DNA from 3 places in the Duganella sp. AC237 genome. Region 1 is predicted to be linked to each of the others. Evidence: predicted binding sites of a transcription regulator. Region 1 holds the regulator's gene; each other region holds the start of a gene.
What was found. The regulator sigma-54, encoded in region 1, starts transcription at its own class of promoters, with help from an activator protein. The targets are predictions, from matches to a motif close to TGGCANGNAANCTGCTTT.
Positions count from the first base shown of each region.

Region 2: the regulator sigma-54 is predicted to act here: its motif matches at 4,246-4,263, upstream of adh (aldehyde dehydrogenase).
Region 3: the regulator sigma-54 is predicted to act here: its motif matches at 5,969-5,986, upstream of AC0IYS_RS12540 (urease accessory protein UreD).

Region 1 covers NZ_CEEDEW010000003.1:6,454,550-6,464,225, reverse strand. The annotation lists gene lptC (LPS export ABC transporter periplasmic protein LptC) at 1-586, shown strand, start outside; gene lptA (lipopolysaccharide transport periplasmic protein LptA) at 616-1,209, shown strand; gene lptB (LPS export ABC transporter ATP-binding protein) at 1,212-1,964, shown strand; gene AC0IYS_RS28495 (RNA polymerase factor sigma-54) at 1,974-3,455, shown strand; gene hpf (ribosome hibernation-promoting factor, HPF/YfiA family) at 3,531-3,890, shown strand; gene AC0IYS_RS28485 (enoyl-CoA hydratase/isomerase family protein) at 4,045-5,127, shown strand; gene rapZ (RNase adapter RapZ) at 5,136-5,996, opposite strand; gene hprK (HPr(Ser) kinase/phosphatase) at 6,004-6,939, opposite strand; gene AC0IYS_RS28470 (PTS sugar transporter subunit IIA) at 7,039-7,521, opposite strand; gene queF (NADPH-dependent 7-cyano-7-deazaguanine reductase QueF) at 7,831-8,664, opposite strand; gene AC0IYS_RS28460 (lysostaphin resistance A-like protein) at 8,661-9,446, opposite strand; gene ilvA (threonine ammonia-lyase, biosynthetic) at 9,600-9,676, opposite strand, start outside.
Region 2 covers NZ_CEEDEW010000003.1:493,575-503,250, reverse strand. The annotation lists gene AC0IYS_RS02555 (sigma-54-dependent Fis family transcriptional regulator) at 379-2,301, shown strand; gene AC0IYS_RS02550 (DUF779 domain-containing protein) at 2,304-2,675, opposite strand; gene adh (aldehyde dehydrogenase) at 2,678-4,198, opposite strand; gene AC0IYS_RS02540 (TonB-dependent receptor family protein) at 4,402-6,531, shown strand; gene AC0IYS_RS02535 (hypothetical protein) at 6,624-6,911, opposite strand; gene AC0IYS_RS02530 (GMC family oxidoreductase N-terminal domain-containing protein) at 7,032-8,312, shown strand; rRNA gene rrf (5S ribosomal RNA) at 8,388-8,500, opposite strand; rRNA gene AC0IYS_RS02520 (23S ribosomal RNA) at 8,644-9,676, opposite strand, start outside.
Region 3 covers NZ_CEEDEW010000003.1:2,741,932-2,751,607, forward strand. The annotation lists gene AC0IYS_RS12520 (ATP-binding protein) at 1-1,056, shown strand, start outside; gene AC0IYS_RS12525 (EAL domain-containing response regulator) at 1,223-3,406, shown strand; gene AC0IYS_RS12530 (DUF885 domain-containing protein) at 3,432-5,213, shown strand; gene AC0IYS_RS12535 (CCDC90 family protein) at 5,282-5,791, opposite strand; gene AC0IYS_RS12540 (urease accessory protein UreD) at 6,018-6,893, shown strand; gene AC0IYS_RS12545 (urease subunit gamma) at 6,910-7,212, shown strand; gene AC0IYS_RS12550 (urease subunit beta) at 7,283-7,609, shown strand; gene ureC (urease subunit alpha) at 7,625-9,331, shown strand; gene ureE (urease accessory protein UreE) at 9,338-9,676, shown strand, end outside.

The DNA of each region.
Region 1 (9,676 bases):
AAGAACAGCACATCGCTGGCAGCTCACGCTGACGATGATCATCGGCGTGTTTGTCGCCGTCGGCAGCTTTTGGCTGGTGCAGGTTGTCAACCAGTCCGGCCAGGAGCAGCAGGCGGACCAGTTCCTCAACGAACCGGACTACATCATCGACCGCTTCAGCCTGGTGCGCATGACGAAGGAGGGCAAGCCGGCCTACATCATCTCCGGCGACAAGCTGACGCACCGCCCGATCGACGACTCGTCCGACATCGACAAGCCGTTCCTCAACAGCCTGTCGGGCCAGCAGCCGCCGATGACGATTCACGCCGAGACCGCGCGGGTCGACCAGAACAACACACGTGTCACGCTCAACGGCAACGTCGACGTGGTGCGGCCGGCTTCGCCCAAGGCCGAGGCGATGCGCCTGCAAACCAGCACCTTGACCGTGTTCCCGGACGAGGAACGGATGGAAACCAAGGCGCCGGTGCAGATGAAGCTGGGCAGCACGACCTCCAGCGGCACCGGCATGAAAACCAATAACGCCACGCGCCAGCTGCAACTGGGCGGACGCGGAACGATCACGATGCCGCCCAAGGCGCCGCGCTAAATCAATACAAGATACGACAAGAGACAGATATGAAGGACACCATGATGAAAAAACTGATACTGTCGGCCGCGCTGCTGCTGGCCGCGATGGGCGCGGCCCACGCTGAAAAAGCCGACTCCAACAAGCCGACCGAGATCTCCTTCGACAACCTCGACGCCGACGACGTCAAGCAGATCAAAACCTTCACCGGCAACGTCGTGCTGACCCGCGGCACTTTGCTGATGAAGTCGCCCAAGGCGGTCGTCACCGAGGATCCCGAGGGCTACCAGCTGGTGGTGCTGACCGGCGCGCCGGGCGTGCAGGCGACGTTCCGCCAGAAGCTCGACGGCGCCGGCGACCAGTGGGTCGATGGCCGCGCCGACCGCATCGAATACGACGGCAAGACCGAGCTGGTCAAGCTGTTCTCGAAGGCGCAGATCAAGAAACTGGAAGGCAGCAAGACCGCCAGCCAGGTCGATGGCGAATTCATCTCCTATGACAGCCGGCGCGAATTCTTCGCCGTGAAAAATACCGCCAGCGGCGAGAGCAAGCCCGGCGCCGGCCGCAGCACGATGGTGATCCAGCCGTCGGCCAAGCAGACTCCCCAGCCCGCTTCGGCCACCAATCCAGCGGCGGGGAAATAAGCATGGAGCCAACATGCGGTAGCACCCTGATCGTACGCGGCCTGCAGAAGACCTACGGCAAGCGCCAGGTCGTGCATGACGTGTCCTTGCAGGTCGAATGCGGCGAAGTGGTCGGCCTGCTCGGCCCCAACGGCGCCGGCAAGACCACTTCCTTTTACATGATCGTCGGCCTGGTGCCGTCGGACGCCGGCACCATCGATATCAGCGGCGTCGACATCTCCTCGCTGCCGATCCACCGCCGCGCCTCGCTCGGCCTGTCGTACCTGCCACAGGAGGCTTCGGTGTTCCGCAAGCTGACCGTGGAAGAGAATATCCGCGCCGTCCTCGAAATCCAGAAAGTGGACGGCAAGCCTTTATCCAAGGCTGCCATCGATGAACGGCTCAATACCCTGCTGGCCGATCTGCAAATCGAAAAGCTGCGCGAAAACCAGGCGCTGTCGCTGTCCGGCGGCGAGCGCCGCCGCGTGGAGATCGCCCGCGCGCTGGCCACCAACCCGCGCTTCGTGCTGCTGGACGAACCTTTCGCCGGGGTCGACCCGATTGCCGTCATTGAGATCCAGCGCATCGTGCGCTTCCTCAAGGAACGCAATATCGGCGTCCTCATTACCGATCACAATGTGCGCGAGACGCTGGGCATCTGCGACCGCGCATATATCATCAACCAGGGCTCGGTTCTGGCTTCAGGCCGGCCGGACGATATCATCGCCGACGAGTCGGTCCGCCGCGTGTACCTGGGTGAACACTTCAGAATGTAATCGCGCCCCATGAAACAGTCATTGCAACTGCGCACGTCGCAGCACCTCGCGCTGACACCCCAGCTGCAGCAGTCGATCCGGCTGCTGCAGCTGTCCACGCTGGAGCTGCACCAGGAGCTCGAGCAACTGCTCACCGACAATCCCCTGCTCGAGCGCCTGGACGACCCGCTCGACCGTTCGCTGCGGCTGCTGTCCGACGGCGCCATCAGCCAGCAGGCGCCGGCCGGCGAAGCGCCCGCCGAAGGCCCGCCGAACCAGCAGGATGCGCCCGCGCCGGCCGACGCCGACACCTACGACGGCCCGGCCGCCGATACCGAAAGTACCAGCAGCGAGGCCGATGTCGACTGGAGCGACGCCGGCCGCAGCAAGGCCCCCGACGACGAGGACGCGCGTCCGCAACTGGAAGCGAACCACTGCACCCTGCGCGAGCACCTGATGGAACAGATGCGCGTGACGGTGCTGGAGATGCGCGACCGCGCGCTGGTCGAGCTGATCATCGACGCGCTCGACGAGAACGGCTACCTGGAGGAGCCGCTGGAGGAAATCCACGCGCGCCTGCCGGAGGAACTGGAAGTCGACATCGACGAGCTGCGCACCGCGTTGTCGATGCTGCAAAGCTTCGACCCGATGGGCGTGGGCGCGCGCAACGCCTCCGAATGCCTGGCGCTGCAGATCAAGCGCCTGCCGGGCATCGCCCTGGTGACGCGGCGCATGGCGCTGACCATCGTCGAGAACCATTTGACGTGGTTCGCCCAGCGCGACTTCAACAAGCTGAAAAAGGCGCTGGTGTGCGACGACGAGGATTTGCGCGAGGCGCAGGCCGTCATCCGCCTGTGCAATCCGCATCCGGGCTCGGCGTTCGCGTCCGACGTGTCCGACTACGTGGTGCCGGACGTGATCGTCAAGAAGGCGCGCAACGGCTGGCAGGTGAGCCTGAACAACGACGTCATGCCGCGCCTGCGGGTCAACGCGATGTACGCCAACCTGCTCAAGCAGGGAAAGGGCGAGGGCCAGATGGGCGCGCAGCTGCAGGAGGCCAAGTGGCTGATCAAGAATATGCGCCAGCGCTTCGACACCATTCTGCGCGTGGCCCAGGCGATAGTAGAAAGACAAAAGAACTTTTTCTCGCACGGCGCCGTTGCCATGCGCCCCCTTGTGCTTCGCGAAATTGCTGATACACTGGGTTTACACGAGAGCACTATTTCTCGGGTGACGACTCAAAAGTACATGCTGACGCCGCACGGCATGTTTGAGTTGAAATATTTCTTTGGTAGCCACGTCGCCACCGAAGCGGGCGGTGAAGCAAGTTCGACGGCGATACGGGCACTCATTGTGCAATTGACAGGAGCTGAAGACCCTAAAAATCCATTATCCGACAGTAAGATTGCGGACATGCTGGGGGAACAAGGCATGGTGATTGCGCGACGCACTGTTGCCAAATATCGCGAAGCGTTGAAAATCCCTCCCGTCAGTCTCCGCAAGTCTTTGTAGTTACTTGGTCACTGTGCGCCCGGCCGCAATGGGCGCGGCACTGACCGTAAGCGACATCTATCTTTAGGAGCGTGTATGAATCTGACCATCAGTGGACATCATCTCGAAGTGACCGCGGCCATCCGCGAATACGTACAGAACAAACTGGAACGTGTCACTCGTCACTTCGATCAAGTTATTGATATTGCTGTCATTCTGACTGTAGATAACCTTAAAGAGAAATCCAAGCGCCAAAAGGCGGAAATCAATCTGCGCATGTCGGGTAAAACCGTGTACGTGGAAAGCCTGTCCCAAGACCTGTACGCCGCGATCGACACCCTGGTCGACAAGCTTGACCGGCAGGTCATGAAATACAAATCCAAAGTTCAGCAGCACGGCCACGATGCGATCAAGCATCTCCCGGATAGCTACGAACCCGCTGCCGCCGCCCTATAACAACGGCCTCCGGCACCATCCAACAAAGGGCGCAAGGGCGCCCTTTTTTGTGTCCGCGTTTTTCGGTCCCGCGTTTTACTTCCTCTCGATTCGATGAAAATCATTTATCCCGTTTCGACGGTAGAATAGATTTTTTTTCACGGGTTGCGACATCATGAGCGAATTGGTCCACACCGCTATCGTCAACGGCACCGGCTTCATCACCTTGGACCGGCCCAAGGCGTTGAACTCGCTGTCCCTGCCGATGCTGCGCGATATCACGGCGGCGTTGCTGGCGTGGCGCGACGATTCCGACGTCGCCGCCGTGGTCATCCGCTCCAGCAGTGAAAAGGCCTTCTGCGCTGGCGGCGACATCCGCTTCTTCCACGACGCCGGCCGCGCCACGCCGCAAACCGGCAGCGCGCTGATCGAGGATTTCTTCACCGAGGAGTATTCGCTCAACCACCTGGTGCACAGCTATCCGAAACCGTACATCGCGCTGATGGACGGCGTGGTCATGGGCGGGGGCATGGGCATCGCGCAGGCCGGGCCGGACAGCCGGGTGCGCATCGTCACCGAGCGCACCCGGATGGCGATGCCGGAGGTGAACATCGGCCTGTTCCCGGATGTGGGCGGCAGCTATTTCCTGTCGCGCGCGCCGGGCGGGCTGGGGCGTTACCTCGGCGTCACCGGCGTCACGATAGGGGCGGCCGATGCGCTGTACGCGGGCCTGGCGGATCACTATGTGCCTGCGGATGAACTGGAGGTGCTGGACGCGATTCTGGAGTCCACGCCGGGCGCCGAGCTGGTTGAGGCGATCGCGGCCTTTGCGGAGTCGTTCAAGGACGCGGCCGGGGTATCCAGGCTGGAGGCGAACCGCGCCGACATCGACCGCCACTTCGGCGCCGGCCCGGTGCCGGCCATCGTCAAGTCGCTGGAGGCGGACACCACGCCATTCGCGCTCGAAACGGTGCGCGCGATGGCCGGGCGGTCGCCGTTGATGATGCGCGCGACGCATGAGTTGATCCGACGTGGCGCGGCGCTGGACATGACCGGCTGTCTGCGCATGGAGCGCGCGCTGGTGCGGCGCGTGTTCGACCGCGGCGAAGTCATCGAAGGCGTGCGCGCGCTGGTCATCGACAAGGACAACGCGCCGAAATGGAATCCGCCGTCGTTGGAAGAGGTGACCGAGGAAATGGTGCGGCAGCTATTCGAGCCGGTGTGGCCGGAACACGCACACCCGCTGCGGCATCTGTGAGCTGGAGGCTACTGCTCGCGGTGCCGCAACACCACCCGTTCATTCGGGTGGAAATACGCCGCCAGTTTCTCCGCCATATACACCGACCGGTGCTGCCCGCCGGTGCATCCCAGCGCCACCGTCAGATAACTGCGGTTATCGGTCTTGAAGAACGGCAGCCACTTCTCGACGAAGCCGCGGATATCGTTCATCATTTCCACCGCGCTCGGTTGCGCGTCGAGAAAATCGATCACCGGCGCGTCGCGGCCCGTCAGCGGGCGCAGCGTCAAATCATAGTAGGGATTCGGCAGCGCGCGCACATCGAACACGAAGTCCGCATCCATCGGCACCCCCAGCTTGAAGGCGAACGACTCGAAGAACAAGGTCAGCGGCGCCCCCTCGCTGGCGACCAGGTCCTTGACCCAGGCGCGCAGCTTGTTGGCGCTCAGCTCCGACGTATCGACCACATGGCCCAGCTGCTCGATGGCCGACAGCCGCTCGCGCTCTTCCATGATGCATTCGATCAAGGTGCGGCGCGCGGCAGGATTCTGGCCCGGACGCAACTCGTGCGACAGCGGATGGCTGCGGCGCGTCTCCGAAAAGCGCGCCACCAGCGAGTGCGTGTTGGCGGTCAGGAACATGACCTTGACGTCGTGCCCCTCTTCGCGCAGGCGCTTGACGTCGGCCGGCAACGAGGCCAGCGATTCGGCGCTGCGGGCGTCGACGGCAACCGCCAACGCCTGCAAGCCTTCCTCGGCCAACGTCGAGACCAGGTTCGACAGCAAGGCCGGCGGCAGGTTGTCGACGCAATAGTGGCCGGTGTCTTCCAGCACGTTCAAGGCCACCGATTTGCCGGAGCCGGAGATGCCTGTGATGAGGACGATACGCATGATGGTTTTAATCTCCGCTCATGGCTTGTCGCTGACGCTCCATGAACTCTTGTAAGGTGTCGATACCGCGCAATTGCAGAATGGTGTTGCGTACGGCGGCCTCCAGCAGCACCGCGATGTTGCGGCCGGCCGCGACGGGAATGACGACCTTGCGGATCGGCAGTCCCAGCACGTCCTCGGTCGGGAACTGGAATGGCAGCCGCTCCACTTCCTCCTCCGCCGCGCCACGGCGCACCAGATGCACGATCAGCTTCAGGCGCATCTTGCGGCGCACCGCGGTCTCGCCGAAGATCGCCTTGATGTCCAGCAGGCCCAGCCCGCGCACTTCCAGCAGATTCTGCAGCAGGGCCGGGCAGCGCCCCTCGATCATGTTCGGCGCAATGCGCGAAAACTCCACCGCGTCGTCGGCCACCAGGCCGTGCGAGCGCGAAATCAGTTCAAGGCCCAGCTCGCTCTTGCCCAGGCCAGAGTCGCCGGTGATCAGCACGCCCACGCCCAGCACGTCCATGAAGACGCCGTGCATGATGATGCGTTGCGCCAGTTTCTTGGAAAGATACACGCGCAGGAAGTCGATCACCTGTGCGGCAGGTAACGGAGTGGAGAACAACGGGATGTTTTTTTCGTCGCAGATGGCGAGGATGTCGGGCGGCGTTTCCAGGCCCTGGGCGATGATCAGCGCCGGCGGGCCGCCAGCAATCAGCTCGCCGATGACGTGGGCGCGCGTGAGCGCCTTCAAGCGCTGGTAGTAATTGATTTCCTGGTGCCCGAAGACCTGGATGCGGCCCGGGTGGATGGTGTTCAGGTGGCCGACCTGGTCGGCGGCGGAGGCGACGTCGCCGGAGATCAGGCGCTCGCCGCCGGGAAAGCCGGCGAACCAGCCGAGCTGCAAACTCTCGCGATTGTCGTCGTAAAGCCTTTGTATCGTCAGCGGCGTTTGCAGCATGGGGCGTCTTTATCTCAAGGTTGAACTAAGGTGGGCCTGCCCCGTAGTTTAACCTATTGTCCCGCTCCCCATGCTTGCAAGCTATTTCCCGCTGACCTGTCAGCCGGCGGCCTGCAGGCTAGGCATCCAGTTGATGATGCGCGAGTGCACCGATTTCGGGTCCGGGTCGGTCGAGAGCGCGGTGCGGAAGGCGTCGTCGGAGAACATCTCGGCGATTTCCGACAGGATTTCCAGGTGCTGCTGGGTGACGTGGTCCGGGATCAGCAGGAAGAACAGCAGGTTGACCGGCTTGCCGTCGGGTGACTCGAACGGAATCGGCTCGGCCAGGCGGACGAACGCCGCCAGCGGCGATTTCAGGCTCTTCATGCCTTTGATGCGGCCGTGCGGCACGGCCACGCCATGACCCAACCCGGTGGAACCGAGGCGCTCGCGCGCGAACAGGTTGTCCGAGACGGTGGAGCGGGCGATCCCGCAATTGTTTTCGAAGATCAGGCCAGCTTGCTCGAATGCGCGCTTCTTGCTGGAGACCTCCAGGTCAAGCAGGACATTTTCGAGTGAGAGTATTTTGCTCAGGTTATTCATAAGACGATAAGAATGTTACGACGCACAAGGCGTGCCGCCGCCGAATTATAGGCTTGTTTGTGCGCCATGTAACATGAATTCGCGCGCGCCGGCGTTGCTTAATGATCAGGCAGCCAACGCGCCGGGCCGCCAACGGTCCTACTGAAAATGCACCGCAGAAAGCATTTGCTATTTATGCGTAAAAAACCGCGAAAGCGCCGGTTTTTCGCCGCAAAGCGGCCCGCTTTTCCGATTTTTCGCGTTTTTCCAGCGAGGCGCCCATTTCTTACGAAAGTCGCATCGTTGATCACATCATACGCCTGATTTTTGCTATTGACGCGCGCCGCGCAGGTTCGGTGGTTTCTGTGCCGTGCTGAAATTGCTGCGCCACGGATTGATGTCGAGGCCGCCGCGCCGGGTGTAGCGCGCGTACACCGCCAGTTGCTGCGGCGCGCACTGGCGCAGGATGTCGACGAAGATGCGTTCGACGCATTGCTCGTGGAATTCGTTGTGCTCGCGGAAACCGATCAGGTATTTCAATAAACTTTCCTGGTCGATTTGCGGGCCGGCGTAATGGATTTGCACGCTGGCCCAGTCAGGCTGGCCGGTGACCAGGCAGTTCGACTTGAGCAGGTGCGACACCAGCTTTTCCTCGACCGGCTCTTCGTCGTGCGCGGCCTTGAGGATCTCCGGCGACGGGCTGTAGTTATCGACCTCGATGTCGAGGCGGTCCAGCAGCAGGCCGTCGAGTTCGCCCATCGAAATCATGCCGAATTCCTCCGGCTGGGTGATGGTGATGTGGACGTTGGCGCCGGCCGCCTCGGTCAGGTCCTGTTGCAGCAGCGATTTGAGCGCCACCACGTTTTCCAGGCGCGTCTGGTTGAACGAGTTGAGGTAGAGCTTGAACGATTTCGACTCGATGATGTTGGGCGAATCGGCCGGGAAGGTCACGCGGGCGATCGCCACCTGCGGCTTGCCGCGCTGGTTGAGCCAGGAGATCTCATAGGCGTTCCAGATATCGACCCCGAAGAAGGGCAAGGTGCCGGCCAGGCCCAGCTCGTCGCGCTTGCCCTGGCGCGGGATGGGGAACAGCAGCTCCGGCGCGTAATCGGTGCGGTAGGCGGAAGTTTTTCCCAGCGGGGACAGGTCGACGGAGTTGGTCATGGCGGGCTTTGAATCGGTAAAGGTGAAATGGTAGCGTACTTTGACCGGGCGGGCTTCCCCAACGCGCGCCGCTCGGAGTATCGAACGAATTTCTCGAACCACCACAGGGCCACCAGGGTCGCCAGCAAGAGCATGACATTACTCGCCCAGGCGTATTGGCTTTCGTACAGCACCATGCCCTTGATATGCCCTAAATTGCGGCTGTGATAGCCAGTTGCAAACACGGTGGCGAAATCCCATCCGAAGTGGAATGCCGTGGAAAACCATAGGGATTTTGTCTTCACTACTGCCCAGCCTGAAAATAGTCCGAACACGAAGGCGGAGAAGTGAAAAACATAATTCTGGGAGGGGTGTGACGCCGCAAAAAGCACGGCCTGAAGTGCCAGCACGACAACCAACGGGAATTTGCGGAAATATTTCGTCAGCAGGCCGAGGATGACGCCTCTGAAGATGAACTCCTCTCCAACGGCCGCCATCAGCGCGACCGCCGCAACGGCTGAGAGATGGTATAGCGACAGCTCGGGCTTGAAGGCCTCGCCGTTCCTTAGCTGAAATACGATAAAGGTGGATAGCACGGCCAGCAGCAGCGAGGAGCCTAACCCAAACCATGCAAACCGAAGATCCCGCTTCCCGAACAGGAAATACGAGGACAGGATGGCAATCGCCGAACCCATGCCCAAAATGATTGTATTGATCGACAGCGGTAATTCTGCCGCGCGCAGGCATGGGATCAGTAGAACAAACAACAGAATGGGCGAGATGTTGCGGGCGATCTTTTTCATAGGTGCCGCGCTATTGCGGAAGCGGAGTTAATCGGTGATGCGGAGCGTTGCGGTGGCTTTAGCGCCGTCAACCCGCAGGGCGTGATGGGGTCGTACCCGACGGGTACGACCCTAAGCGACGGAGCGTGGTCCGTCACACAAGGCGGGGTGGGTTCAACCCAGGAACAGCTTGTACACCGGATTGGCGCTCTCGTCCCAGTAACGGTAGCCGAGCGTGGTCAGGAACTGCG
Region 2 (9,676 bases), 6.0 Mb from region 1:
TGTGAACATTTGATATTTTAAGTATCGCGGAACCGAAGCTCCGCGTGCACTTTCATCAAACGTCCACACTTATCGACTGTTAATTTTTAAAGAACGTGTATTCGGTGATACTGGTACTGCTTGCACGCTTGACAAATCGTTTTGTTCGTCAGCGCAGAAGAAAGAGTATGAAGCGTTTCGCTTATTTCGTCAACCCCTCAACCACTTCTTCTTTTCTCGTTTCACTCTGCATTTGCATGCGTTGTTCTGCGAGGGGGCGAACTATAGCAAAGCCGGGATTGAACTGACAAGGTTTATTTTTGCTCTAGCGCCGCGTGCGCATCGCGGGGTGCTACATTAAGGTCCAGAGCCGCCAACGGCCACCGGAGACCGAGACAAATGGAACGCCACACCGCGCCACATCTGAGCACGGCATGGGAAGACACCATGCCGCTGATTATCGAAACCTCGCACCGCCGCTCCCGGCAGTACGGACTGCGTCCGGACTCCGCCGCCGACCTAAGCCGCGTCCCCACCGTCGACCTCTCGCTGCTGCTCGAGCAGAACCGCCTGCTCCACACCCACGCCGTGCCGGCCATGGAAACGCTGTACCAGCAGATCGTCAACACCCACAACATGGTGATCCTGACCGACGCCCATGGCGTGATCGTGCATTCCCTCGGCGACGACGACTTCCTGGAAAAGGCCAATCGCGTCGCGCTGCAGCCCGGCGCCGCCTGGTCCGAGCAAAGCAAGGGCACCAACGCCATCGGTACCGCAATTGCGGAACAGGCGCCGGTGCTGGTCCACGCGGAACAGCACTACCTGACCGCCAATCACTTCCTCACCTGCTCGGCAGCGCCGATCGCCGACCATCTGGGCAACGTCATCGGCGTGCTCGACGTGTCCGGCGACCAGCGCAGTTTTCACAAGCACACCATGGCGCTGGTGCGCATGTCCGCGCTGATGATCGAGAACCAGCTGTTCTCCGCTACCTATGAAGACTCGATCACGCTGCACTTCCACGCGCGTCCGGAGTTCATCGGCACGTTGATGGAAGGGATCGCGTCCTTCAGCCCCGGCGGACGCTTCCTCGCCGCCAACCGCAACGGCCAGTTCCAGCTGGGCCTGTCGCCGGCGGAATTGCAGTCGCACACCTTCAGCTCGCTATTCGGCTTGCCGTTGTCGGCGCTGTACGAGCACTACCGCACCGCGTCGCCTGGCCTGCTGAACCTGTGCATGCACAGCGGCGTCCGCGTGGCCGGCCGCGCCCAGCTTCGGCTGAGCAACGGTGTATTCCAGCAATCGCTGACGCACGACAAAACGGAACGCGCCGAGCGGCCCAGCGCCACCCAGGCTGCGGCGGCCAAACGCCGCCTGTCCGGCCTGCGCTACCTGCGCACCGGCGATCCCCAACTCGAGTTGGTGATCGACAAGGTCACGCGCGTGCTGGGCCACGACATTCCCATCATGATCATGGGCGAGACCGGCACCGGCAAGGAGTTGCTGGCCCAAGCGATCCATAACGATTCGCCGCGTGCGATGAGCCCTTTCGTGGCGGTCAACTGCGCGTCGATCCCGGAGACGCTGATCGAGTCGGAACTGTTCGGCTATGAGGATGGCGCCTTCACCGGCGCGCGCAAAAAAGGCGCTGTCGGCAAGATATTGCAGGCTAACGGCGGCACGCTGTTCCTCGACGAGATCGGCGACATGCCGTACAGCCTGCAGGCGAGGTTGCTGCGCGTACTACAGGAGCGCGTGGTCACGCCGCTCGGCAGCGACAAGTCGATACCGGTCAATGTGGAACTGATCTGCGCGACCAATCACAATCTGCGCGAACGCATCGCCAAAGGTTTGTTCCGCGAGGACTTGTATTACCGGCTGAACGGGCTGGTGGTCAAGCTGCCGCCGCTGCGTGATCGGACCGATCTGGAGAGCGTGGTCAAGAAGATTCTCGCGACCGAGGCGGAGAGTGGCCGCTATCGTGTTTCGGAGGAAATCCTTCGGCTGTTCCGGCGCCACCGCTGGCCGGGGAATTTTCGGCAGTTGACCAACCTGCTGCGCACGGCGGTGGTCATGGCCGGCGATGAACAGGAGATCTGCCTGCGCCATATGCCCGACGACTTTCTGGACGATATTGAAGAGGATGGCGAGCAGGCGCCACAGCAGCGCGGCAACGGCGCCGATGCCAACCTGGGAGAGATGGAGATTCACGCCATCAACAAGGCGTTGGCGGCGCACGGCGGCAATGTTTCCGCCGCCGCGCGCGCCCTCGGCATTTCGCGCAACACGATTTACCGTAAGGTGCCGAACCTCAAATAGCGCTACGGCTGTTGCTTCAACAGCGACACCTCCTCGTCGCTGAACAAGCGCGAGCGCGTCAGGAAGCGCTTGCCGGTGCCGTTGTCGAGCGAGAACATGCCGCCATTGCCGGCGACGACGTCGATGATCAGCTGCGTATGCTCCCAATAGGCGAACTGCTCGCACCCCATGTAGAACGGCGTGCCATCCAGTTCACCCAGAAACACGTCCGTATCGCTGATGTTGAACTCGCCCGCCTGGTAGCACATCGGTGTGCTGCCGTCGCAGCAGCCGCCGGACTGGAAGAACATCAGCGGCCCGTGCCGGTCGCCCAGCGCGGCGATCAGCTCGAGCGCCGCCGGCGTGGCCGTGACACGGGCGATGGCCGCGCCCATGGTCAGAAGAAGCCCAAGGCGTTGGGGCTATAGCTGACCAGCAAGTTCTTGGTCTGCTGATAGTGGTCCAGCATCATCTTGTGATTCTCGCGGCCGATGCCCGATTGCTTGTAGCCACCGAACGCGGCATGTGCCGGATACAGGTGGTAGCAATTGGTCCAGACACGGCCGGCCTGGATCGCGCGGCCGACACGGAAGGCGCGCGAACCGTCGCGCGTCCACAGCCCCGCGCCCAGCCCGTACAGCGTGTCGTTGGCGATGCGCAGCGCGTCGGCCTCGTCCTTGAAGGTCGTGACCGACACCACCGGCCCGAAAATCTCCTCCTGGAAAATGCGCATCTTGTTGTCGCCCTTGAACACGGTCGGACGCACATAGTAGCCATCCTTCATGTCGCCGCCCTGCATGTTGCGCTCGCCGCCGGCCAGCAGCTCGGCGCCCTCCTGCTTGCCAATGTCGATGTACGACATAATTTTTTCCAGCTGCTCCTGCGACGCCTGCGCGCCGAGCATGGTGGAGGCGTCGAGCGGATTGCCCTGCTTGATCGCGGCCACGCGGGCCAGCGCGCGCTCAATGAATTTCTCGTAGATCGATTCCTGGATCAGCACGCGCGACGGGCAGGTGCACACCTCGCCCTGGTTCAGCGCGAACATGGCGAACCCTTCCAGGCACTTGTCGAAGAAGGCGTCGTCGGCGTCCATCACATCGGCGAAGAAGATGTTCGGCGACTTGCCGCCCAGCTCCAGGGTCACCGGAATCAGGTTCTGCGCGGCGTATTGCATGATCAGGCGGCCGGTGCCGGTTTCACCGGTGAAAGCGATCTTGGAGATGCGCTTGTTCGACGCCAGCGGCTTGCCCGCTTCCAGCCCGAATCCGTTGACCACGTTCAACACGCCAGGCGGCAACAGATCGGCGATGATTTCCAGCAGCACCATGATCGACGCCGGCGTCTGCTCGGCCGGTTTCAACACCACGCAATTGCCTGCCGCCAACGCGGGCGCCAGCTTCCACACCGCCATCAGGATCGGGAAGTTCCACGGAATGATCTGGCCGACCACCCCGAGCGGCTCATGGAAGTGATAGGCGTAGGTTTCCGAATCGATCTGCGCCACCGAACCCTCCTGCGCGCGGATGCAGCCGGCGAAGTAACGGAAATGGTCGATCGCCAGCGGAATGTCGGCGGCGGTGGTCTCACGGATCGGCTTGCCGTTGTCAATGGTCTCGGCGGTGGCGATCAAGGCCAGGTTCGCCTCCATGCGGTCGGCGATCTTGTTGAGGATGTTGGCGCGTTCGGTCTGCGAGGTCTTGCCCCAGGCTTCCTTGGCGGCGTGCGCGGCGTCGAGCGCCAACTCGATGTCTTCAGCGGTCGAGCGCGCCACTTCGCAAAACACCTGGCCGGTGATCGGCGTGATGTTGCCGAAATATTCGCCCTTGACCGGCGCGACGAACTTGCCGCCGATGTAGTTGTCGTACCGTGGCTTGAATGGATTGGCTACGCCCAGTTTGCTGATGTCTGCGAGATTCATGTCGTCCTCTTTCTGCTGTGGTGATGTGGTGTGGTGACCATCTTTCTTTCGCAAACACCGTGCCAGCCGCCTCGACGGGCAGGTCCGGGGATTTCCCCGTTGCGCGTCTGTAAAAGTGTTCAGTTTTGACACACCGCTGGAGCAACCGCGACGCACTTTTTGCGCCGGGCAGGTATATTGCAGGCTGCCCACTCGGAGAAAACATGAAGCGTTCCCCAATTCAACTTAATGCCGTCGCCGCGCTGTTTGCGCTTGGTGCTTCCAGCCTGGCCACAGCCGCCGACAACGCGGACAATGCAGACGCGCCGGTCGAGGTCGTTGTTGTCAGCGCCACGCGCGTCGGCCACACCGTCTTCGACATGCCCGCCGCGATCGACGTCGTCGACGCCGCGCGCATCCATGAATCGCAGGCGCGGGTGAACGCTTCCGAGGCGCTGGCGGCGGTACCCGGCCTGGTGGCGCAGAACCGCCAGAACTATGCGCAGGACTTGCAGATCTCGTCGCGCGGCTTCGGCGCCCGATCGACCTTCGGCGTGCGCGGCGTGCGGCTGATCGCCGACGGCATTCCGGCCAGCATGCCCGATGGCCAAGGCCAGGCCGCCACCTTCAATCTCGACATGGCGGAACGCATCGAAGTATTGCGCGGTCCGTTCTCCGCCATTTACGGCAACCACTCCGGCGGCGTGATCCAGATGTTCACGCGCGACGGCGAAGGCGCGCCCACCATCGAAACCAATCTCACCGCCGGCAGCTACGGCACCCGCAAGGCCGACGTCAACGCGCAGGGCAAGCAAGCCGGTGTCGGCTACGTGCTTGACGCTTCCCGCTTCGAAACCGACGGCTACCGCGCACACAGCGCCGCCACGCGCGACCAGGCGTTTGCCAAGCTGACCGTGCAGCCAATGGAAAACGCCAAGCTGACCATCGTCGCCAACGCGCTGCGCCAGGACGACACGCAAGATCCCTTGGGCGTGACTTGGGCCACCTATCAGCGCGACCCGCGCGCTGGCGAAACCGACGCCACCGATACCCAGGTGCCGAAGCGCACGGTGGCCGACCGCTACAACACCCGCAAGAGCATCGACCACACGCAGGTTGGCGCGACATGGGAGCAACGCTTCGGCCAGGACCGGCTGCGCGTGACGGCCTACGGCGGCAATCGCGAAGTCATCCAGTACCAGGCGTTTTCGCGTGGCTTCCAGGCGCCGCCGACGCACTCGGGCGGCGTGGTGAATTTCGACCGCGACTTCTACGGCACCGACCTGAGCTGGATGCACGTCAGCCAGCTGGCCGGCGGCAAGTTGAGTACGACGGTCGGCGTGGAATACGGCCGCTCCACCGATGGCCGCGAGGGCTATGAGAACTTCATCGGCGCCCAGCTGGGCGTGAAGGGCGCGCTGCGCCGCGACGAGCAGGACAAGGTCTCCAATCTCGATCCGTATGTGCAGGCCGAATGGCAATCAGGTCCCTGGATGCTGAGCGCGGGCCTGCGCCGCAGCACCGTGAAGATTTCCGTGGACGACCGATTCCTGAGCAATGGCAACGACAGCGGCAGCCTGGAGTACAGCCACACCACGCCCGTGCTGGGCGTGCTGTACCGCGTGTCGCCGATGCTCAACGTCTACGCCAGCGCCGCGCGCGGTTTCGAAACGCCGACGCTCAACGAACTGTTCTACTCGGGCACCGGCGGCGGCTTCAACTTCGGCCTGCAGCCGGCCAAGAGCACGCATCTGGAAGCGGGCATCAAGAGCAAACTGGACGAGCGCACCAGCATTAACGCCGCCGTATTCCAGGTCCGCACGACGGATGAGGTGGTGGTCGACAGCAGCGGCGGCGGCCGCACCAGCTATCGCAACGCCAGCAAGACCTTGCGGCAGGGTTTGGAAGTGTCGCTCGACTCGTCATGGCGCGATGGTTTGAGCACGCGCGTCGCGCTGACGAGCCTGCGAGCGATCTACGATCAAAGCTATGGCGCGGTGCTGGAAGGCAGCCGCCTGCCCGGCGTGCCAAACGCCAACGCCTACGCGGAAGTGGCGTGGAAGGATGCCGGCGACCGTTATGGCGCCGGCCTGGAAGCGATCGCCAGCAGCAAGATCTACGCGGACGATGGGAACGTCGATCAGCCGGCGCCAGGCTACGGCATATTGAATGCGCGGGTCAGCGCCAAGCAGCAGTGGCGAGGCTGGCGCTTCAAACAATTCGTGCGGCTGAATAACCTGCTGGATAAAAACTACGTCGGCTCGGTGATCGTCGGCGACACCAACAAGCGCTATTATGAAGCAGCCCCGCAACGCAACTGGTTGGTCGGCGCAAGCGCGCAATACCAATTCTAACGACAGGGAAATTCAAAAACCACGGAGACACGTAGGGCGGATTAGGCAACGCCGTAATCCGCCATGCATGCTCCGCCCGCGACGTCCGAAAATTACGCGGCCTTCTCCACCAACTTATCCAGCAACCGCTCCCGATTGTTCAACACAAAATCGACAAACACCGGCTCCTTCACCGCCAGCCTCACCAACCCCGGCAGCATCAAATAACAATACCCCGCAACCTTGCGCACCGCCTCATCATTGCGCAGCGCCGCCTGCGTGATCGATCCCGAGCCCCCGCCCAACATGGGCATGATGGTCGCGCGATGCTTATCCAATATCGCTGAAACCGGTCCGGTCAATTTTTCGGCCATTCTGTTGTGCTCGCTGGTATCGCTCATGTCAACGCTCCTGCAAAGTTGTGGAATCAGGATAGTGACCCGCTGACGCAAACGGGTTCTGTGTTTGCGCAAGCGAGCCCGAAATGCGCTAAGGTGAACGCCTCATATAGGAATATCCCCATGAACCAGCAAGTAGCCCAGACGTATGACGCGATCGTTGTCGGCAGCGGACCCGGCGGCGCCAGCGTCGCGCGAGAACTGGCGCGCAGGCAATTACGCGTACTGATACTGGAACAGGGGAGCGCCGCACCGCTGCAAGGGACACTGTCGCAAATGGCGGGCATCGCCGCCGTTCCCGGTAAAGGCGCTTTCATCCATCGCGACGCTTCGCTGCTGGTCAGCGGCATCGCGGCCGGCGGCACCACCACCATCAATTTCGCCACTGCCGCGCCGCCTCCGTTGTCCATGTTCGCCGCCCACGGCATCGATCTGGCGCCGGCGCTGGAATCGCTACGCGCGGAATTGCCAATGGCACCACTGCCGGACGAGTTGATCGGCCCGATGGCCAAACGCATCCAGCAAGGCGCCCTGGCGCGCAAGCTGGGGTGGCGCAAGCTCGATAAACTGATTCGTCCACAATCTTGCCGCACCGGTTGCTGGCGTTGCGTCTATGGTTGCCCGTTCGGCGCCAAGTGGACAGCGCGCGATTTCATCGACGAGGCCGTCCAGCTCGGCGCGGTGCTGCTCGACGAAGCCAAAGTGGAACAAGTGATTGTGGAGAAAGGCCGTGCCGTCGGCGTGCGATATCGGCGTGCTGGTGAAATGCACGAGGCATTTGGCGCGAACGTGGTGTTGGCCGGAGGCGGCATCGGTAGTCCGCGTTTGCTGCATCGCTCTGGCCTGCACGCGGAAAGCAGCGCTTTCTTCAGCGATCCGGTGATCGCGGTCATGGGTGTCGTGGATGATATCGACGGCGGCGCCGAAGTGCCGATGGCGGCAGGGATGTATTTGCACGAGCAAGGGATCGCGCTGGCGGATATGACTTTGCCGAAGCCGATGTATCAGGCGTTTGCGGCGCAGGTCGGGCGGCTCGACCGGTTGATGTCGCACTCGCGAACGCTGACTTTGATGGTGAAGATACGCGACGATATTGGCGGAGGTGTCGGGCCGCGATGGGTGGATAAGTCGCTGACCGCTGGGGATCGGGCGAAGTTGGCGTCCGGGGTTGGCATGGCGCGCGAGATTCTACGCGCGGCGGGGGCGAAAAAGATCTTTAAAAGCTGGCATTTCGCCGCGCATCCCGGAGGGAGTTTGCGTATAGGCGATGTGGTGGACGGTAATTTGCAAACGACTACGCGGAATCTGTTTGTTTGTGATGCGTCGGTGATTCCCGGACCGTGGGGATTGCCGCCGACGTTGACGTTGCTTTGCCTTGGGAAGCGGTTGGGAATGAGTTTATAAACGCAAAAAACCCCCACCTGCACTAAACGCGATCTTGAGCGCGTTTAGGCGGATGGGGGTTTTTCTATATAACTAGCCTGACGATAACCTACTTTCACACTGGTTGCAGCACTATCATCGGCGCAGAGTTGTTTCACGGTCCTGTTCGGGATGGGAAGGGGTGGGACCAACTTGCTATGGTCATCAGGCATTGACTTGTACCGGGCTGCGCGCATTGCGTCGCCCTGAATCTGGAAGTAGTAAGTAATCAGTATCTCAATACTGGGTAATGAAGTTGTGTATCAACGAACGCTCAACGCACTTCTTATTCACCATAACCTGCTAAGGTTATAGGGACAAGCCGTACGGGCAATTAGTATCAGTTAGCTTAATGCATTACTGCACTTCCACACCTGACCTATCAACGTCCTGGTCTCGAACGACCCTTCAAAGAGCTCAAGGCTCTGGGAAATCTCATCTTAAGGCAAGTTTCCCGCTTAGATGCTTTCAGCGGTTATCTCTTCCAGACTTAGCTACCCGGCAATGCCACTGGCGTGACAACCGGTACACCAGAGGTCTGTCCACTCCGGTCCTCTCGTACTAGGAGCAGCCCCCTTCAAATTTCCAACGCCCACGGCAGATAGGGACCAAACTGTCTCACGACGTTTTAAACCCAGCTCACGTACCACTTTAAATGGCGAACAGCCATACCCTTGGGACCGGCTACAGCCCCAGGATGTGATGAGCCGACATCGAGGTGCCAAACTCCCCCGTCGATATGAACTCTTGGGAGGAATCAGCCTGTTATCCCCAGAGTACCTTTTATCCGTTGAGCGATGGCCCTTCCATACAGAACCACCGGATCACTATGTCCTACTTTCGTACCTGCTCGACTTGTCAGTCTCGCAGTTAAGCACGCTTATGCCATTGCACTATTAGCACGATGTCCGACCGTACCTAGCGTACCTTCGAACTCCTCCGTTACACTTTAGGAGGAGACCGCCCCAGTCAAACTGCCTACCATGCACTGTCCCCGACCCGGATAACGGGCCAAGGTTAGAACCTCAAATGAACCAGGGTGGTATTTCAAGGTTGGCTCCACGAGAACTGGCGTCCCCGCTTCAAAGCCTCCCACCTATCCTACACAGATTGATTCAAAGTCCAATGCAAAGCTACAGTAAAGGTTCATGGGGTCTTTCCGTCTAGCCGCGGGTAGATTGCATCATCACAAACACTTCAACTTCGCTGAGTCTCGGGAGGAGACAGTGTGGCCATCGTTACGCCATTCGTGCAGGTCGGAACTTACCCGACAAGGAATTTCGCTACCTTAGGACCGTTATAGTTACGGCCGCCGTTTACTGGGACTTCAATCAAGAGCTTGCACC
Region 3 (9,676 bases), 3.7 Mb from region 1:
ACCAACGCGCTGTCGGTGGCGGTGCGCCAGGCGCAGGCGGCCAACCAGGCCAAGAGCATCTTCCTGGCCAATATGAGCCACGAGCTGCGCACGCCGCTCAATTCCGTGATCGGCTTTTCGCGCCTGATGGCCGATTCGAAGAACATGCTGCCGGAGGAAAAGCGCAACCTGGCGATCATCCACCGCTCCGGCGAGCACCTGCTTACCCTGATCAACGACATCCTGGAGCTGTCCAAGATCGAGGCCGGGCGCGCGGTGCTGCAGACAGAGATCATGAGCATCGACGAGATTCTGCAGGAAGTGATGGACATGGTCAGCATGCGCGCCGGCCAGACCGGCGTCGAGCTGGAACTCGACAGCGCCGGCGTGCCGGCCGGGGCGCGGGTGGACGGCACCAAGCTGCGCCAGGTGCTGCTCAATCTGATGTCGAACGCGGTCAAGTTCACCGGCCAGGGCAAGGTCACCTTGCGGGTGCGCGGCGCCATGCGCAAGGTCGACGGCGCCTGCGAGTGCGAGCTGGCGTTCGCGGTGATCGACGACGGCCCGGGCATCTCGCCGATCGACCAGACCCGCATCTTCGAGCCCTTCGTCCAGGCCGACGGCCCGGGCGCGAAGGAGGGCACCGGCCTGGGACTGGCCATCTCGCGCGAGTTCGTCCAGCTGATGGGCGGCGTGCTGTCGGTGCAGTCGGTGCGCGGCGACGGCGCCACCTTCCAGTTCACGATCAAGGTGCCGGTGGCCGAGGCGCAGGCCGACGAGGACACGCCGGCCTTGGATGCGCCGCAGCGAGGGCGCCGCGTGGTGGTCGCCGACGACGGCGCCGACGCCAACGCGCCGCTGTCGGGCGCCGATCTGGCGCGGCTCGAGCCTGCGCTGCGCCGCCAGCTCAAGGTGGCGCTGCAGGAGCTCAACCTGGCGCGCGTGGCGCTGCTGCTGCGGCCCTTGCCGGCGCAACTGGCCGGCGTGGTCGAGCGCATCGAGCACATGGTGCGGCTGCACCAGTACCCGCAGCTATGCGCTTTGCTCGATGAGGCGGGTAGCGAACTGGAGGCATAGGCCGGACAGGTATATCATAGTAGTTAGTGTATATATTAGTAATATTGATAGTACATGTATTAGTGGGGAGTATTAAGGCAAGTATTCGGGCGATGTCGTGACATGACGATATCGCCGGTATCCTTTTGGCGGACAGCGGCGGCGGAACAAGGCGAGAGAGTTTTACATGCACCGGGATTTATCGGAACAACACACCAAGGGCGAAGTGCTGATCGTGGAGGACACGCCGGCCTCGCTCAAGCTACTCAGCGACCTGCTGACGGAGGCCGGTTATTACGTGCGCCAGGCCCCCAACGGCGAGCTGGCGCTGTGGACCGCCCAATCGCGCCCTCCGGAGCTGATCCTGCTCGACATCCGCATGCCCGGCATCGACGGCTTCGAGGTGTGCCGCCGCCTGAAGGAGTCGCCGCAGCTGTGCAACGTGCCGGTGATCTTCCTGTCGGCGCAGCACGACACCGACGACAAGGTGCGCGGCTTCGCGCTCGGCGCGGTCGATTTCATCGCCAAGCCGTTCCAGGCCGAGGAAATCCTGGCCCGCACCGACGCCCATGTGCGCCTGAGCCGCGCGCAGCACGCGCTGGCGGTCGAACGCTCGCTGCTCGAGCAGCGCGTGGCCGAGCGCACCGAGGAACTGGCCAAGGAGGTCGAGCAGCGCCGCGCCAACGAGGAGTTCCTGCGGCTGGCCAGCCAGGTGTTCGAGGCCACCCAGGACGCCATCGTCGTCACCGACCGCGAGGCGCGCATCGTCGCCACCAATCCCGCCTTCACGCAAATCTCCGGCTACGAGGCGCAGGAGGTGATCGGCAAGAACGTCGTCATGCTGCACGCCGGCGGGCAGGACGCCGCCGCGTTCGACCAGATGCTGCAGTCGGTCATGAACACCGGCCTGTGGTCGGGCGAGATCATGGCGCGCCGCAAGAACGGCGACGTGTATCCGGGCTTGCTGAGCGCCTCCGTGGTGCGCGACGACGCCGGCCAGGTGGTCAACCACGTGGCCGTGTTCATGGATATCACCGAGCGCAAGGCCGAGCAGCACCTGATCGACTTCCTGTCCAACCACGACGCGCTCACCGGCCTGCCCAACCGCCTGCTGGCGCGCCAGCGCTTCGAGCAGACTTTGGGCACGGCGCGCCGCGAGGGCGGCTGCGTGGCCGTCATGTGCCTGGACATGGACCGCTTCAAGAGCATTAACGACTCCTACGGCCACGACGTGGGCGACAAGGCGCTGCAGGTGATCTCGCGCTTCCTGACCGATTGCGTGCGCGATGGCGACACCGTGACCCGCCAGGGCGGCGACGAGTTCCAGATCATCGTCGCCGACGACGCCCAGTTGAGCGCGACGATGCCGATGGCGCAAAAGATCCTGGCCGGCCTGCGCAAGGAGCTGGTGATCGACGGCCAGCAGATCACCGTCACCTCCAGCATCGGCATCGCCGTCAGCCTGACCGACGGCGACAGCTTCGATGAATTGCTGCGTAACGCCGACACGGCGCTGTTCCGCGCCAAGGAGATCGGCCGCGACAACTACGCCTTCTTCACCGAGCGCATGGACGCCGAGATCCGCGACAAGCTGGCGATCCAGAGCCAACTGCGCGGCGCCATCGCCCGCAACGAGTTCGAGGTCCACTACCAGCCGCAAATGTGCCTCAAAAGCGGCGTGATGGCCGGCGCCGAGGCGCTGCTGCGCTGGAACAACGCGGTACTGGGCCGGGTGCCGCCGAACCGCTTCATCCCGCTGGCCGAGGAGTATGGCCTGGTCAATTCGATCGGCGAGTGGGTGCTCGAAAGCGTGTGCGCGCAAATCAAGGTGTGGCAGGACCAGGGGCTGGGCGACATCAAGGTGGCGGTCAACCTGGCCGCCGGGCAGTTCGCCAACGACGCCACCGTGCCGTACGTGGAAAGCACCTTGCGCAAATACGGCATCGCGCCGGCCTGCCTGGGCCTGGAGATCACCGAAGGCACGGTGATGGGCGATCCGAACAAGGCGGTGGCGGCGCTGCGCAAGCTCAAGGACATCGGCGTGAGCATCTCGCTCGACGACTTCGGCACCGGCTATTCCAGCCTCAGTTACCTCAAACGATTCCCGATCGACGTGCTCAAGATCGACAAATCGTTCGTCGACGACGTCACCACCAGCGCCAACGACGCGGCGATTGCGCTGTCGGTGATCTCGCTGGCGCACAACCTGAACATGCGCGTGATCGCCGAGGGTGTGGAGACGCGCGAGCAGGTGCGTTTCCTGACCGAGCGTGGATGCGACGAGATGCAGGGCTATTTTTTCAGTCCGCCGCTCAATGGCGAGGCTTTTACCGCGCTGCTGCGCGAACGACGCAATTTGCTGGACATGTAATCAACCCTTCCCCCACTGGAGCTCTATGGAAAAGAAGTTCGGCGCCGTCATCGCTGGCGCATGCATGGTCTTATCTCTCAACGCGGCCGCAGCCACCACCGCCCAGGCGCCCGCCGCCAAAGCCGGTCACGCCGACGCCCAGTTCAAAAACATCTACACGCAAGAGTGGACCTGGCGCCTGGGTCAGAAGATGGAGGAGGGCGAAGACGACGAAAAGGGCGGCACGACGACACTGCCCCGCATCGATCCGGCCACCCAGCAAAAGCGCCTGGCCTACTGGCAGGACGTGATGAAAAAGCTCGACGGCATCAAGCAGGACAAGCTGTCGGCCGAGGAATTGATCAACTACCAGGTCTACAAGGCGCAGATCGCGGCCCTGATCGACGCCCAGAAATTCCGCGAGTATGAAAAGCCGCTCAACGCCGATACGGCCTTCTGGTCCAACATGGCGGGCGCCGCGCGCAACACGCTGACCAAGGAAAAGGAATACCAGGACTACATCAAGCAGCTGTCGGACGTGCCGCGCTACTTCAACGACCAGATTGTGAACATGCGGGCCGGGATGGCGCGCGGCTTCACGCCGCCGAAGGTCACGCTGATCGGCCGCGACGGCTCCATCACCTCGGTGACCGAAGCCAAGACGCCGCAGGACACGGTGTTCTACCTGCCGTTCAAGGCCATGCCGGCGACCATCCCGGCGGCGCGGCAGGAAGAAATGCGGGCGGAGGGCGTGAAGGCCATCGAAACTTACGTGCTGCCGTCGTACCGCAATCTGCTCAAATTCATGCGCGACGAGTATGTGCCGAAGTCGCGCGAGGACCTGGCGGCGGAGAATCTGCCGGACGGTAAGGCCTATTACCAGTCGAAGATCGTCGAATTCACCACCACCACGATGAGCGCCGACGAGATCCACCAGATCGGCGTGAGCGAAATGGCCAAGATCCGCGCCGAGATGCTCGACGTGATCAAGCAGACCGGCTTCGAGGGCGACCTGCCCGCCTTCCTGCAGTTCCTTCGCACCGATTCGCGCTTCTACGCCAAGACGCCGGAGGAGCTGCTGATGCGCTCCGCATGGGTGGCGAAGAAGTTCGACGCCAAGGTGGGCCAGTACTTCGGCTACCTGCCGCGCCGCCGCTTCGCCGTGATTCCGGTGCCGGACGACCAGGCGCCGTTCTACACGTCGGGGCGCGGTGGGCCTGGCGTTTATCTGGTCAATACCTACAACCTGCCGTCGCGCGCCTTGTACAGCATGCCGGCGCTGACCTTGCACGAATCGGCGCCGGGCCACGCCTTCCAGATGCCGGTGGCGATGGAGCAGAAGGGCCGTCCGGCCTTCCGCAACGCTTATATTTCGGCGTATGGCGAGGGCTGGGCGCTGTATAGCGAGCGGTTGGGCGTTGAGATGGGGATGTACGAAACGCCGTATGAGGTGTTCGGCATGCTCAGTTACCAGGCTTGGAGGGCTTCGCGACTGGTGGTCGATACGGGTATCCACAGCAAGGGCTGGACGCGGAAGCAGGCGCAGGATTATTTGAAGGCTAATACGGCGCTGTCGGAGCACGAGATCGAGACGGAGGTGGACCGGTATATTTCGTGGCCTGGCCAGGCGCTGTCCTACTATCTGGGCGAGATGAGCATCATCAACGCGCGCAAGAAGGCCGAGGCGGCGCTGGGATCGAAGTTCGATATCCGGGCTTTCCACGACACGGTGCTGCAACTGGGTTCGGTGCCGCTGCCGGTGCTGGAAGCGCGGATCGATTTGTTCATCAAGGAAGGTGGCAAGAGTCCTTATCCCAATCTGGATTAGGCATTGTCGACGGCTCTTAGATGGCGGATTACGCTGCGCTAATCCGCCCTACGTGTTTTAGATTTTGGCTAGTTGGCAAACAGCTTGAGTAGGGAGGGCAGCAACTGCGCGATGAAGATCGCGCTGACCACCCACTGGATAATCGAAGTCTTCGCTTCAGCAATATCAGCCTTGGTCGCGGCACGCAATTCTGCAATATCGGCTTTGCTCGCACTCCTTAACTCTGCGATATCAGCTTTGGTGGCGTAGCCTAACTCTGCGATATCAGCCTTGGTGGCGTAGCCTAACTCTGCAATATCAGCCTTGGTCGCGCTCCTTAACTCTGCAAAATCGGCTTTGGTCGCGTGCCTCAACTCTGCAATATCGGCCTTGGTGACGTGCCTCAACTCTGCCAGGTCCGCTTTGGTTGCGCCGTTGGCTACAATCACCGCGACATCAAGTTTGATGGTAGTGAGGTCTGCTTCGATATTTTCGACGCGCTTTTCCATATCCCCGTCATAGGGCGGCTCGCCACCGCCCGCAACTTCGCTGGCTTTCGGTTCATTTCGACGTTTGTCGGGTAAGGGCTGGCTGTTCATTTTCCCGCCTCCGGCTAGATGAGTGTTAGATCCATCTCATCGCAAAAAATTCCCCCCGGTGTTCGAACGTCGATACCAAGCGATTATTCTACCGCTCACCATGCGCACCAACTCGGTGCGATTGAACCAAGTTGGTGCGTTAAGTCCACCTGCCACGGTGTGCTAGTTGGGTTCTGCTGGCACATACCTTGCATACGACAGACATTATTTAGAAAACCCCTAAGTCATGCCTGATTGCACCGCACCTTCCGACCTCGCCGCCTGCGTCGCCCACGCCGCCTGGCAGGCACGTCTCACGCTCGGATTCGCGGACGACGGCGGCACCACGCGGCTGTTCAATAACATCCACTATGGGCCTCTGCGCGTGCAGAAGGCGCTGTACCCCGAAGACGCCAAGGTGTGCCACGCGATCGTGGTTCATCCACCGGGCGGCGTGGTCGGCGGCGACCAGCTCGCGATCGATATCGGCGTCGGCGACCGCGCCCACGCCTTCATCACCACGCCCGGCGCCGCCAAGTGGTACAAGGCCAATGGCAAGGTCTCCCGCCAGACCGTCCACCTGCACCTGAACGAGGGCGCCGCGCTCGAATGGCTGCCACAGGAAACCATCTTTTTTGATACCGCTAACGTGGTGCTGGAACAGCACGTGGAGCTGGCCGCCGGCGCCACCTTCATCGGCTGCGAAATCCTGTGCATGGGCCGTCGCGGTTCCGGCGAGGTATTCAACACCGGTACCGTCACGCAGCGCAGCAGCATCCGCCGCGACGGCAAATTGATCTGGTGGGAGCAGGGCGCGATGGTCGGCGGTCGTCTCGGCAGTCCGCTGGCGCTGAATGGTCACACCGTCTGCGCGACCTTGATCGCCGCCGGAAAACCGCTGCCGGCCGCCGTGCTGGCCGAGCTGCTGTCCAACATCCGCGCCGACATCGCCGCCGACGGCGACCACGCCTTCGGCATCACCCATACCAAGGGCGTGCTGGTGGCGCGTCATCTGGGCGACGACAGCGAAACCGCGCGCCGCCTCATGCTCACCGTGTGGCGCCGGGTGCGCCCGCATCTGCTGGAACGCGAGGCCGTCACGCCGCGCATCTGGCAAACCTGATACTGGAACCCCGAACATGGATCTGACACCAAGAGAAAAAGACAAGCTGCTGATTTTCACCGCCGGCATCGTGGCCGAGCGCCGTCTCGCGCGCGGCCTGAAACTGAATTATCCGGAGGCGATCGCGTTGATCACCTGCGCCATCATGGAGGGCGCGCGCGACGGCAAGTCGGTGGCCCAGCTGATGGCCGACGGCACCCGGATACTGACGCGCGACCAGGTCATGGAAGGGATACCGGAGATGATCCCGGACATCCAGGTGGAAGCCACTTTCCCCGACGGCAGCAAGCTGGTCACCGTGCACAACCCGATACCCTGAACCGCATCATGAATACCCATTTACGTTCCAACCCGAACCACCCCACGACACCTTTTTCAAGGAGATCACTATGATACCCGGTGAATATCTGCTCACGGAGGGCGAGATCGGCCTCAATGAGGGCCGCGAAACCGAGAGCGTGGTGGTGACCAACCAGGGCGACCGGCCGGTGCAGGTCGGCTCGCATTTCCACTTCTTCGAGGTGAACACGGAGCTCAAGTTCGAACGCTGGAAGGCTTACGGACGGCGCCTGAACATCGCCGCCGGCACCGCCGTGCGCTTCGAGCCGGGGCAACAGCGCACCGTCGAACTGGTGAAGCTGGGTGGGGACCAGAAGGTCTACGGCTTCAATGGAAAAGTGATGGGCAAGCTGGATACCAATCCACCGAAAAGCTAATAATAAAAGGCTAACATGGCTACAATCTCGCGCCGCGCCTACTCGGAAATGTTCGGTCCCACCAAAGGGGACCGCGTCCGTCTGGCAGACACCGAACTGTTTATCGAAATCGAGCACGATTACGCCATCTACGGCGAAGAAGTCAAATTTGGCGGCGGCAAAGTGATCCGCGACGGCATGGGTCAGTCGCAGCGCGTGCGTTCCGATCCGTTGGTGATGGACACGGTCATCACCAACGCGATCATCATCGACCACTGGGGCATCGTCAAAGCCGATATCGGCATCAAGGACGGCATGATCGCCGCCATCGGCAAGGCCGGCAACCCGGACATCCAGCCCGGCGTGACGATGATCATCGCCGGCGCCACCGAGATCATCGCCGGCGAAGGCAAAATCGTCACCGCCGGCGGCGTCGACACCCACATCCACTTTATCTGCCCGCAGCAGATCGAGGAAGCCTTGATGAGCGGTGTGACGACGATGATCGGCGGCGGCACCGGGCCGTCGGCCGGCACCTCCGCCACCACCTGCACTCCGGGGCCGTGGCACCTGCATTCGATGCTGGGGGCGGCCGACGCCTTTCCAATGAATCTGGGCTTTCTCGGCAAGGGCAACGTCAGCCTGCCGGAGCCGCTGGAGGAGCAGGTGCGGGCCGGCGCCATCGGCCTCAAACTGCATGAGGACTGGGGCAGCACGCCAGCCGCCATCGACAACTGCCTGAGCGTGGCCGACAAGATGGATATCCAGGTGGCGATCCACAGCGACACGCTCAACGAGGGCGGTTATCTGGCGGATACGATCGCCGCGTTCAAGGACCGCACCATCCACACCTTCCACACGGAAGGAGCGGGCGGCGGCCACGCGCCGGACATCATTGCCGCCGTCGGCGAGGGCAATGTGCTGCCGTCGTCGACCAATCCAACCCGCCCGTTCACGGTCAACACGCTCGACGAACACCTGGACATGCTGATGGTCTGCCACCACCTGGACGCGGCGATCGCCGAGGACGTGGCCTTCGCCGAGTCGCGCATCCGCCGCGAAACCATCGCCGCCGAGGACATCCTGCACGACATCGGCGCCATCTCGATGATGTCGTCGGACTCGCAGGCCATGGGCCGCGTCGGTGAAGTCATCATGCGCACCTGGCAGACGGCGCACAAGATGAAGGTGCAGCGCGGACCGCTGGCGCCGGATTCCTCGCGCAACGACAACTTCCGCGTCAAGCGCTACGTCGCCAAGTACACCATCAATCCGGCCATCACGCACGGCATCGCGCACGCAGTGGGCTCGGTGGAAGTCGGCAAGATCGCCGACCTGGTGCTGTGGAAGCCGGCCTTCTTCGGCGTCAAGCCGTCGACGATACTCAAGGGCGGCATGATCGCCGCCGCGCAGATGGGCGACCCGAACGCGTCGATTCCGACGCCACAACCGGTGCACTACCGGATGATGTTCGGCGCCTTCGGTGGCGGGTTGAAAAAGTCGTTCACCTTCGTCTCGCAGGCGGCGTTCGACGACGGCATAGGCGACAAGCTTAAACTGAATAAAACCCTCATCGTCGCCAAGGACATGCGCGCGCTGCGCAAACACCACATGATCCATAACGGCGCCACGCCGAAGATGGAAGTCGATCCCGAAACCTACGAAGTGCGCGCCGACGGCGAGCTGCTGGTCTGCGAAGCGGCCTCCGAGCTGCCGATGGCGCAGCGTTACTTCCTGTTCTAGACACTTATGCTGACCCTCCATACCAAACTTTCAGCGGCCGACCACGCGGCCGCCAACATCGCCGCGCAGCTGGTGCTGCCCTACGAATTGCGCGAGAAATGCCGCCTGCGCGCCACGCTGGACACCGGCGAGGATGTCGCCGTCTTCACCGTGCGCGGCACGGTGCTGCGCGACGGCGACCTGCTGACCGGCGAGGACAAGCGCGTCGTCAAGGTGGTGGCCGCGCCGGAGCCGACCTACAAGGTCACCTGCGCCGACGCCCACACCTTGCTGCGCTGCGCCTTCCATCTCGGTAACCGCCACACCCAGGCGCAAGTTGGCGACGGCTTCCTGCGCATCCGCGCC